4 regions of the Shinella yambaruensis genome follow, and region 4 is predicted to be linked to each of the others. Evidence: predicted binding sites of a transcription regulator. Region 4 holds the regulator's gene; each other region holds the start of a gene.
What was found. Region 4 encodes LexA, which represses DNA repair genes until DNA is damaged. Its sites were predicted from a motif close to TGTTCNNNNTGTGTTCNG; they were not measured.
Positions count from the first base shown of each region.

Region 1: a site for LexA is predicted at 1,226-1,243, ahead of parE (DNA topoisomerase IV subunit B). Genes of this name have one in related genera too.
Region 2: a site for LexA is predicted at 1,078-1,095, ahead of WMC41_RS30945 (ImuA family protein). Genes of this name have one in related genera too.
Region 3: a site for LexA is predicted at 986-1,003, ahead of WMC41_RS12730 (ribonuclease). Genes of this name have one in related genera too.

Region 1 is NZ_CP150638.1:1,932,598-1,934,798, forward strand. Features, by position in the region: gene WMC41_RS09570 (alpha/beta hydrolase) at 86-970, opposite strand; gene parE (DNA topoisomerase IV subunit B) at 1,248-2,201, shown strand, end outside.
Region 2 is NZ_CP150642.1:289,467-291,667, reverse strand. Features, by position in the region: gene ligD (DNA ligase D) at 1-710, opposite strand, end outside; gene WMC41_RS30945 (ImuA family protein) at 1,155-1,907, shown strand; gene WMC41_RS30940 (Y-family DNA polymerase) at 1,828-2,201, shown strand, end outside.
Region 3 is NZ_CP150638.1:2,578,017-2,580,217, forward strand. Features, by position in the region: gene ettA (energy-dependent translational throttle protein EttA) at 1-26, opposite strand, end outside; gene WMC41_RS12730 (ribonuclease) at 202-969, opposite strand; gene WMC41_RS12735 (alpha/beta fold hydrolase) at 1,159-2,118, shown strand; gene WMC41_RS12740 (DMT family transporter) at 2,115-2,201, shown strand, end outside.
Region 4 is NZ_CP150638.1:1,754,583-1,756,783, forward strand. Features, by position in the region: gene WMC41_RS08705 (ComEC/Rec2 family competence protein) at 1-613, shown strand, start outside; gene lexA (transcriptional repressor LexA) at 604-1,323, opposite strand; gene WMC41_RS08715 (molybdopterin molybdotransferase MoeA) at 1,422-2,201, opposite strand, start outside.

The DNA.
Region 1 (2,201 bases), 180 kb from region 4:
AGAAATTCCAGCAAAAGTGCACAGCGGTTTTGCGGCTCGGCAAGAGGATCGGGCATCTCGCGGTTCGGCGAAAGGCGGAAATGCCCTATTGCGCAAACAGCCAGTTGAGCGTCTCGCGCCAGTCGGTCATGCGCACGGGCGTGCCGTGGCCGCCGGTCTGGAACAGCACGAAGCGCGCCGGCACGCCGGCCTTGCGCAGGCGCCGGAAAACCGCGATCTGGTCGTTCGCGGCATAGACGCTGTCGCTGTCGCCATGGGTGAAGAAGACCGGCAGCTTCGCCTTGAAGGCCGGCGTCCTGCCGTAGTCGCCATCGGCCGCCCCGCCCATCAGCACCATGCCGGCAAGGCTCTTCACCGCCGCCGGATCGCGCGCCACGCGGGCGCAGATGAAGCTGCCCATCGAGGCGCAGGCGAGGATGACCGACGCCTCCGGCGACAGCGCCTTGGCCGTCAGGATGAGGCCGGAGACCCGCGCCGCGCCCTTGTCGTCGAAGGAGGGCACGCTCGGTGCGTAGTAGACCCCGCCGTTCTGCGCGGCGAGGTTCTTCAGCCGGTTGAAGTTGCCGCCGAAATTCCAGTCGTTGTTGCCGAGCCGCCGGTCGCCGCCGCGGCCGTGGATGAAGATGACGGTGAAGGCCGCGCCCTCCGCCTTGCCGGTCATCGCGACATCGATCGGCCCGGCGGGCGTGGCGATCGTCGCGTTCTTCTGCGCCTTCTTCACCGCCGTCGAGACATAGGCCGCCTTCACCCGGCGCTCCGGCACCTGGTCGCGGCCGTTGATGTCGCGCAGTTCCTGGTAGTCGACGACCCTCAGCGCGCCGTCGTCGCCCGTCTCCACCACCGTGCCGTAGCCGAACAGGTCGTCCTTCCAGGGTTTCAGGCTCAGCGCCGCCGCCTCGCCGGTAAGGGAACCGGCGAACAAGGCGGCCAAAACCAGCCGGGAAAGGCAATGAACTGTGGACTGACGCATGAACTGTGGCTCCCTGGAGGCAGCGATACTTGCCATCCGCCCGCCCGCAACGCAATCCTCCGCCGGCGGTTGGCGCGGCTTGGCGCATCCTGCAGGCCGGGTGACAGCACCCCGCGGCGCACGCGACGGACGGACGGCACGCCGCCCCGGCATCGCGAAAGCCCGCGGAATCTGGCAGAGTCGCAGGTGATTCGCGCAATGACCTCTTTTGCGCCAGACCCCGGTCCGCCATGGACCGGCGGGAAAGCTGGCAAACGGAACAAAATCTGAACGGCCCATGCAAGACGACAGCAACGACCTCTTCGCCAACATGCCCTCCCAGCCCGCAGCGCCGCCGGTCGAAAAGCCGGTCGCGGCGGCCGCCCCTGCCCGCGAGGCACGCCCCGCCCCGCCGAGCGAAGGCACCGGCGGCTATGACGCCTCGGCGATCCGCGTGCTGGAAGGCCTCGAACCGGTCCGCATGCGCCCCGGCATGTATATCGGCGGCACGGACGAGAAGGCGCTGCACCACCTCTTCGCCGAAGTCATCGACAACTCGATGGACGAGGCCGTCGCCGGCCACGCCAATTTCATCGAGGTCAATCTCGATGCCGAGGGCTTTCTGACCGTCACCGACAACGGCCGCGGCATTCCGGTGGAAAACCATCCGCAGATGCCGGGAAAATCCACGCTGGAGGTCATCCTCACCGTGCTGCACGCCGGCGGCAAGTTCGACGGCAAGGCCTACGAGACCTCGGGCGGCCTGCACGGCGTCGGCGTCTCCGTCGTCAACGCCCTCTCCGACCTTCTCGAAGTGGAGGTGGCGCGCAACAAGAAGCTCTACCGCCAGCGCTTTTCCCGCGGCAAGCCGCTCGGCCCGCTCGAAGAGCTCGGCGACGTGCACAACCGCCGCGGCACGAAGGTGCGCTTCCACCCGGACCCGGAGATTTTCGGCGCGCACGCGCATTTCGATCCGGGACGCGTCTTCCGCATGGCCCGCTCGAAGGCCTATCTCTTCGGCGGCGTCGAGATTCGCTGGAGCTGCGACCCCGCGCTGCTGCCGGAAGGCTCCGAAACGCCGGAAAAGGCCGTCTTCCACTTCCCCGGCGGCCTCAAGGACTACCTCCAGGCGACGCTCGGCAAGGAGCACACCGTCACCCGCGAGATCTTCGCCGGCAAGAGCGAGAAATCCGGCGGCCACGGCTCGCTGGAATGGGCCGTCACCTGGTACGGCGGCGATTCGCTGATCCAC
Region 2 (2,201 bases), on a different replicon from region 4:
GCTACGTCTTTGCGCGTTTTCTTTTTGCGCTCGTCGGCCGCCAGACCCTTCTTGCTGTCCCAGACGGCATCCGCCTCGACATCGCCACTCGCGATCATGAACGGCGTCGGCTTGCGCCCCTTGCCGCCGGCGATCTGCTCCATCGTTCGAGCCGACGCGACCGAAGACGTGTTCTCATCCAGGATTGCTGCGCCGTTTTCTTCGACGGAATGCTCGTCGTGGTGCTTGATCAGCAACCAGTTGGTCCGCTTGCCGCGGTCGCGGTCGTTGCGCATCCGCACCAGCACGAAGCTACCGTGCAGGCGCTTGCCGTGCAGCACGAATTTGAAATCGCCCTTCCTGAGAGCCTCCTCCGGCGACTTGTTGCCTTCCGGCTCCCAGTAGCCTCTATCCCAGAGCATCACCGTACCGCCGCCGTATTGGCCTTTGGGAATCGTGCCTTCGAAATCGCCGTAGTCGAGCGGGTGATCCTCGACCTCGACCGCCAGCCTTTTCTCATGCGGATCGAGCGAGGGTCCTTTCGTGACGGCCCACGATTTGAAGACCCCGTCCAGTTCCAGGCGGAGATCGTAATGAAGGCGTGTCGCGTCGTGCTTCTGGATGACGAAGCGGCGCCGGTTCGATGGTTTGACCGCGGTCGCGCCGCTCGGTTCCTGCGTCTGCTTGAAGTCCCGCTTCTTCTTGTAGGTTGAGAGCTTGTCAGCCGCCATCTTCGACCTCGATACAATTCGCGTTGCCGGCGCCCGGCGTCGACAGAAAAACCCGCTGCAGAGGATAGTTGTTCCCTCGTCATCGCGCCGGCCGAAGATGCTTGCTTGCAGGTGGCCGGTGCGCCGAACACGGTGCTCGGCGGCGTTATGGCGATCAGCCTCGTCGCGAGCGTCCTGACTATCCCAGCGGAAGAGCCCGCCATGGACCGAGCGGTCACCTCTTCTGCCATCGCATACTAATTTTTTTCACGGTGAGAGGGGGCCATCTCGCGAAACCCATCCCGATGATTCACAAGCAAAAATCCCTGGCAGACGAAAATCGAAGACAATTTTCCTATTTTCGGGTGGCTTGACTCTTTTTGCCGCGAGGAACAGATACAGAACAATTAGACCTGTACGACATGACGTCGCCTGCCAACACGAACGCTTCGGAGTCCGTGAACGATGAATGCTGCCCGAAACAGGGTGATAACCGAGCTGAGAGAGCGCATCGCCTCGATGGAGAGCCCTGCCTCGCGCAAAGCTGGTTCGTTGCCGTTTCAGGTGGCGGAGATCGACGCGGCCCTTCCGGGCGGAGGTCTCGCCTATGGTGCGCTCCACGAATTCTCAGGGGGTGGTGCTGGAGCGGTCGACGGCGCGGCCGCCGCGCTGTTCGTCGCCGGCATTGCCGCTCGAACGACCGGACCGATCGTCTGGTGCCTGACGCGTCCCGACCTGTTCTTTCCGGCGCTCGCGCAGGCGGGGCTTCATCCCGACCGCGTTTATTTCGTCGAGAGCGACAAGGAGGAGGATGTCCTGGCCAACGCCGAGGAGGCGCTTGCCTATGGCGGGCTCGGCGCCGTCGTCGCCGAGCTAGTACGATTGCCGATGGTGGCAAGCCGCCGGTTGCAGCTCGCCGCCGAAAAGACGGGGGCGATGGCGATCGTCGTGCGGCGATGGCGCCGCCCGACCGAAGCCTCCGACTATGGCCAGCCGACCGCCTCGACCACGCGATGGCGCGTGAGCGTCCTCCCCTCCGAGGACTTGCCGGTCGCCACCGTCGGTCGGGCGAATTGGTTGTTGGAATTGATGCGCGTGAAAGCGGGCGAGTGCGCTGAGTATATTGTTGGAGCCTGTGATGCCTCGGGTCGTATCGATCTATCTACCGGACCTGCCGACCGACAGGATCAGGCGGGCCGATCCGTCGCTGCCCGCTGAGCAGCCGATCGCCGTCATCGCTCGAAGCGGTTCCCGGCGCTGGGTTGCGGCGGCCGATGCGGCGGCGCGGAAGGTCGGCGTGAAAGTCGGGATGCCGGCGGCGAAAGCACAAGCGCTCTTTCGCGACCTGATGCTCGTCGGCACCGATCCGGCGGCCGACGCCGCAGCATTGGAACGCATCACGCTTTGGGCGCTGACACAATATTCGCCGATCGTCGCCATGGATCTTCCCGACGGGATTGTGATGGATACGGAAGGCGCCGACCACCTCCAGGGCGGTGAGCAGAGCATGCT
Region 3 (2,201 bases), 820 kb from region 4:
ATGTGGTAGATGAACTGACGTGCCATGAAAACGCGCTCCGGATCGGACAAATTTGCCCGCTATGTAGGCGAATTCTCCGCCCGCGGCAATCTGAGAAAGCCGCATCGCGCCCCGGGGCGGAAACACCGCCCCGCATCGCCGTGACACTCTCCGCGGCAGCAGAGCAGTCCAGATCGGCGCGGCATCGCCCGTCCGTCGCCCCTACCCCGCCTGCCCCGCGCCCGTTACCCCCTCGGTGCAGCGGGACTTCGTCGGCGAGGCCGCGGCGATGCGGTCCGCGAGCGTCGGCGCGTCGCCGGCAAGGCCGATGGTGAGGCCGGTCACGACGGGCCTGCCGTCCGTCTTGCGGCAGGTCAGGCGCACCCGCTCGCCGGCCCCCGCCCCGAAGGCGGCGTCGAAGGCGGCGCGGACTTCGGCAAGGGTGATCGCCGCCCCCGCCTTCTGCGTGAAGAGCGCGCGCACCGGCGAGGCGTTGAGCGCGTCGAGCAGGTCGAGCGAGCGGCTGTAGTAGACCTCCGGCGAGGCGGCGACGCAGCTGCCGCTGCGCAGCCATTGCTGGCGGTCGAGGCCGAGGCGCGCGGCGGGCATCGCGGCCATCAGGCGCGCCTTCGTGCCGGAAGCGAGCACGATATCCGGCAGCTCCGTCCACTTGCCCTTGCGCGCCTGCTGCTTGAGGCCCGCCTCGACGCCGCAATAGCTCTTGCGCAGCTGGAAGCGGCTGAGCAGCGAGAACTGCCGGGCGGCCGGCGCGTCCACGGAGAAATCCGCGCAGCCGCGGCTTTTCGGCCGGGCGGCGCAGTAGCCCGCCTGCCAGCTGACGGATAGGACCTCGCGCGCGCCGCCGCCTGCCGGCACCGTCTGCGCGGCGGCGGGACGGGAACCGGCAGCCAGCGTGAGACACGCGAGAAGCAACGGCAGGACGGCAAGGAAAACGACGGCTTTGAAAGTCAGTGCGGCATTGGTCGTCATGACCGGCTCCCCCAACGAGAACAAAACGAGATCATTTACAACCAAAGATCCGGAAAATGCAACCATGAATCGGAAAAAACGCGACATGCGGGAGAAAATCGAAAAATACACGCCGCATCCCATTGTCTTTCAACGGCAAATCGCGTTGACCTTGCCAGAACGGGAGGGCCGAAACGGGAGGATGGACCGGTGTTTTCGCAGGTTTCGACGCTGCAAAGCCCGAGCGGGGCGAGCCTTGCGCTGCGGCACGAGGCTGCCCGGGGCGTTCCCCACGGCATCCTGCTGATCAGCCATGGCCTTGCCGAGCACAGCGCGCGATATGCGGCGTTCGCCGCGCGCCTGGCGGCGGAGGGGTTCCATGTCTATGCCCACGACCATCGCGGCCACGGCTTCACCAGCGCGCCGGATGCCCCGCGCGGCCAGTTCGCGCCGAAGGGCGGCATCGCCCGGGTGATCGCGGACATGCGCGCCGTGCGCGATCATGCGGCGGCACGGCATCCCGGCCTGCCGGTCGTGCTCTTCGGCCACTCGATGGGCGGGCTCATGGCGCTCGCCTTCGCCGAGGCACACCCCGGCGATATCGACGCGCTCGCCGTGTGGAACTCCAATCTCGAACCCGGGCTTGCCGGGCGCGTGGCGCAGGCCGTGCTGGCGGCAGAACGCATGCTGAAGGGATCGGACGTGCCGAGCGGCGCGCTGCCGCGCCTGACCTTCGGGGCCTGGGGCCGCTCCATCGCGAACCGCCGCACGGATTTCGACTGGCTGTCGCACGACCCGGCCGAGGTGGACGCCTATATCGCCGATCCCCGCTGCGGCTTCGACGTCAATGTCGCGATGTGGATCGACATCTTCGCCGTCACCTTCGCCAATGCCTCGGCACAAGGGCTTGCGCGCCTGCCGAGGCGGCTGCCGATCCATCTCGTCGGCGGCGAGGAGGACCCGGCGACGGATTTCGGCCGCGCCGTGCACGCCTTTGCCGGGCGACTGAAAAAATCGCGGCTTGAGGACGTCACGACAACCGTCTATCGCGGCATGCGTCACGAAACGCTCAAGGAGAGCCGGCCGCTCCGCGATCCCGCCGTCGACGCCTTTGCCGGCTGGTGCCGGCGGGTGGCCGACGCATGGACCTGCGCCCCGGAACACGCATGACCACATCCGCCACCATCGCCCCGCTGCGCAACGAGGTCGGCCTCGGGCTCCTGCTCATGGTGCTCTCGGTGCTCATCTCGCCG
Region 4 (2,201 bases):
CGTCGCCATCCTTCATGGCGAAACCGTCGCGACGAACCGTGCGCGGCCGCCGGACTTCATCTATGCGCAGTGGCGGCGCGCCCTCCGGCTCGGCGATCTTGCAAAACCGGACATCCGCCGGAGCGCGGGATTGACTATCGAGGACGCGGGCGAGCCCTCCGGTGCAACCGGAGACCGGAAACGGCCCCGGCGCAAGGCCGACCGGCAAAAGGCGAGGGACGCCATGGCCGCGGCTTTCACGGCGGCGAGAGAGGGCGACAATTTCGTTTGCGAGGCAAAGGCATTCTGCGCCGCCGTCTCGCCGAGCGGCTGGCGGATCGTCACCCTGGACGACGTCGCCTTCCTGGGCACGGCCTGCGACGCCGCCGATCTCGTCGTCGTTCCCTTTGCCCTCCGGCTGGAGGTCTGCCGTTCGGGCGCCCGCCTGGTGACGGCGCGTCATCTGAGGCGAACCGGCGCCCTTGAGATCCGGCCGGATCCTGAAGGCGCATCCGGCGCTCTCTCCGGGGCCGATATCACGCCGGCCGTCGAAAGCCTAAACCGGCCGTGGTCCCGCCATCGCACCTATGACTGGCGCACCGGCACCTTCGATCTTCCGAAGGATCAGTTGTAGCGGCGGATGAGGCCGACCAGCTTGCCCTGGATCTTCACGCGGTCCGGCCCGAAGATACGGGTCTCGTAGGCGGGATTTGCCGCTTCGAGCGCGATGGACGCGCCCTTGCGGCGGAAGCGCTTCAAGGTCGCCTCCTCGTCGTCGACAAGCGCCACGATGATTTCACCGGGATTGGCGCTGCTGGCATTGCGGATGATGACCGTGTCGCCGTCGAGAATGCCGGCCTCGATCATCGAGTCGCCCTTGACCTCCAGCGCATAGTGCTCGCCGTTGCCGATCATCTCGGCCGGCACGGTGATGTCATGCGTGTTGTTCTGGATGGCGGAGATCGGCACGCCGGCGGCGATGCGGCCCATGACCGGTACGGAGACGGAAGACGGGATCTCCGCGATCGGCGTGCGCTGCGGCGGGGCGGCGGCCGGGGCCTGCTTGCCGCGGCTGCCCTCGATGACCGCCGGCGAAAAGCCGCGGCGCGGCTGCAGGCTCTGGGTATAGGCCTCGGGAAGCTTGATCACCTCCAGCGCGCGGGCCCGGTTGGGCAGGCGCCGGATGAAGCCGCGCTCCTCCAGCGCCGTGATGAGGCGGTGGATGCCGGACTTGGAGGCGAGATCCAGCGCATCCTTCATCTCGTCAAAGGAGGGGGGAATGCCGGACTCCTTCATCCGTTCATGAATGAACAGGAGAAGTTCCTGTTGTTTGCGCGTGAGCATGGCCCCTCCACCGAGAATCGTGTGAAACAAATCCAGAACAGACACTATCTGTTCCATATGTGTTCCGCAAGGGGTTGCTGAAACAATAATAGTACTGTTCAGGCGGCAGGTTCGCGCAGGAGAAGAACCGCGCAGGGCGTGCCCGCCGGGGCCGCCGGGGCGTGGGGCGGGCGCACGAGCAGGCCTTCGGAGACGGCGAACGCCTTCATCATCGAGGAATCCTGCTTGTCGAGGGGCGTGACGAGCAGTTCGCCGGCGGGGCCGCGGGCGATGCGCGCGCGGACATAGTCCTGCCGGTGGTCGTTCTCCCTGAGCGGCACGGCGGCGACGGCCGGACGTTGCCGGTCTTTCGCCGGCAGGCGGGCGAGGCGGCGCACGAGGGGGGCGAGGAAGAGATGCGAGCAGACGAGGCTCGAAACGGGATTGCCGGGCAGGCCCACCACCTGGACCGCGCCGAGCCGGCCGACCATCAGGGGTTTTCCCGGGCGCATGGCGATGCGCCAGAAATCGAGTTCCATGCCCGCCTCGCCGAGCACGGGCTGCACGAGGTCGAAATCCCCGACGGAGGCGCCGCCGAGCGTGACGAGCACGTCGATATCCTGCGTCAGCGCGTGGCGCACGGCCTCCAGCAGCGCCTGCCTGTCGTCGCGAACGATGCCGAGGTCGATCACCTCGGCGCCGGCCTCCCGGGCGAGGGCGGCGACGCCGTAGGTGTTGGAGGCGATGATCTGGCTGGCGCCGGGCGGCGTGCCGGGCGGGACGAGCTCGTCGCCGGTGGCGAGCAGGGCGATGCGGGGGCGGGCATAGACCGGCAAGACGGGGTGGTTCATCGCCGCCGCCACGGTCAGCCGGCCGGCATCGAGCACGTCGCCGGACTT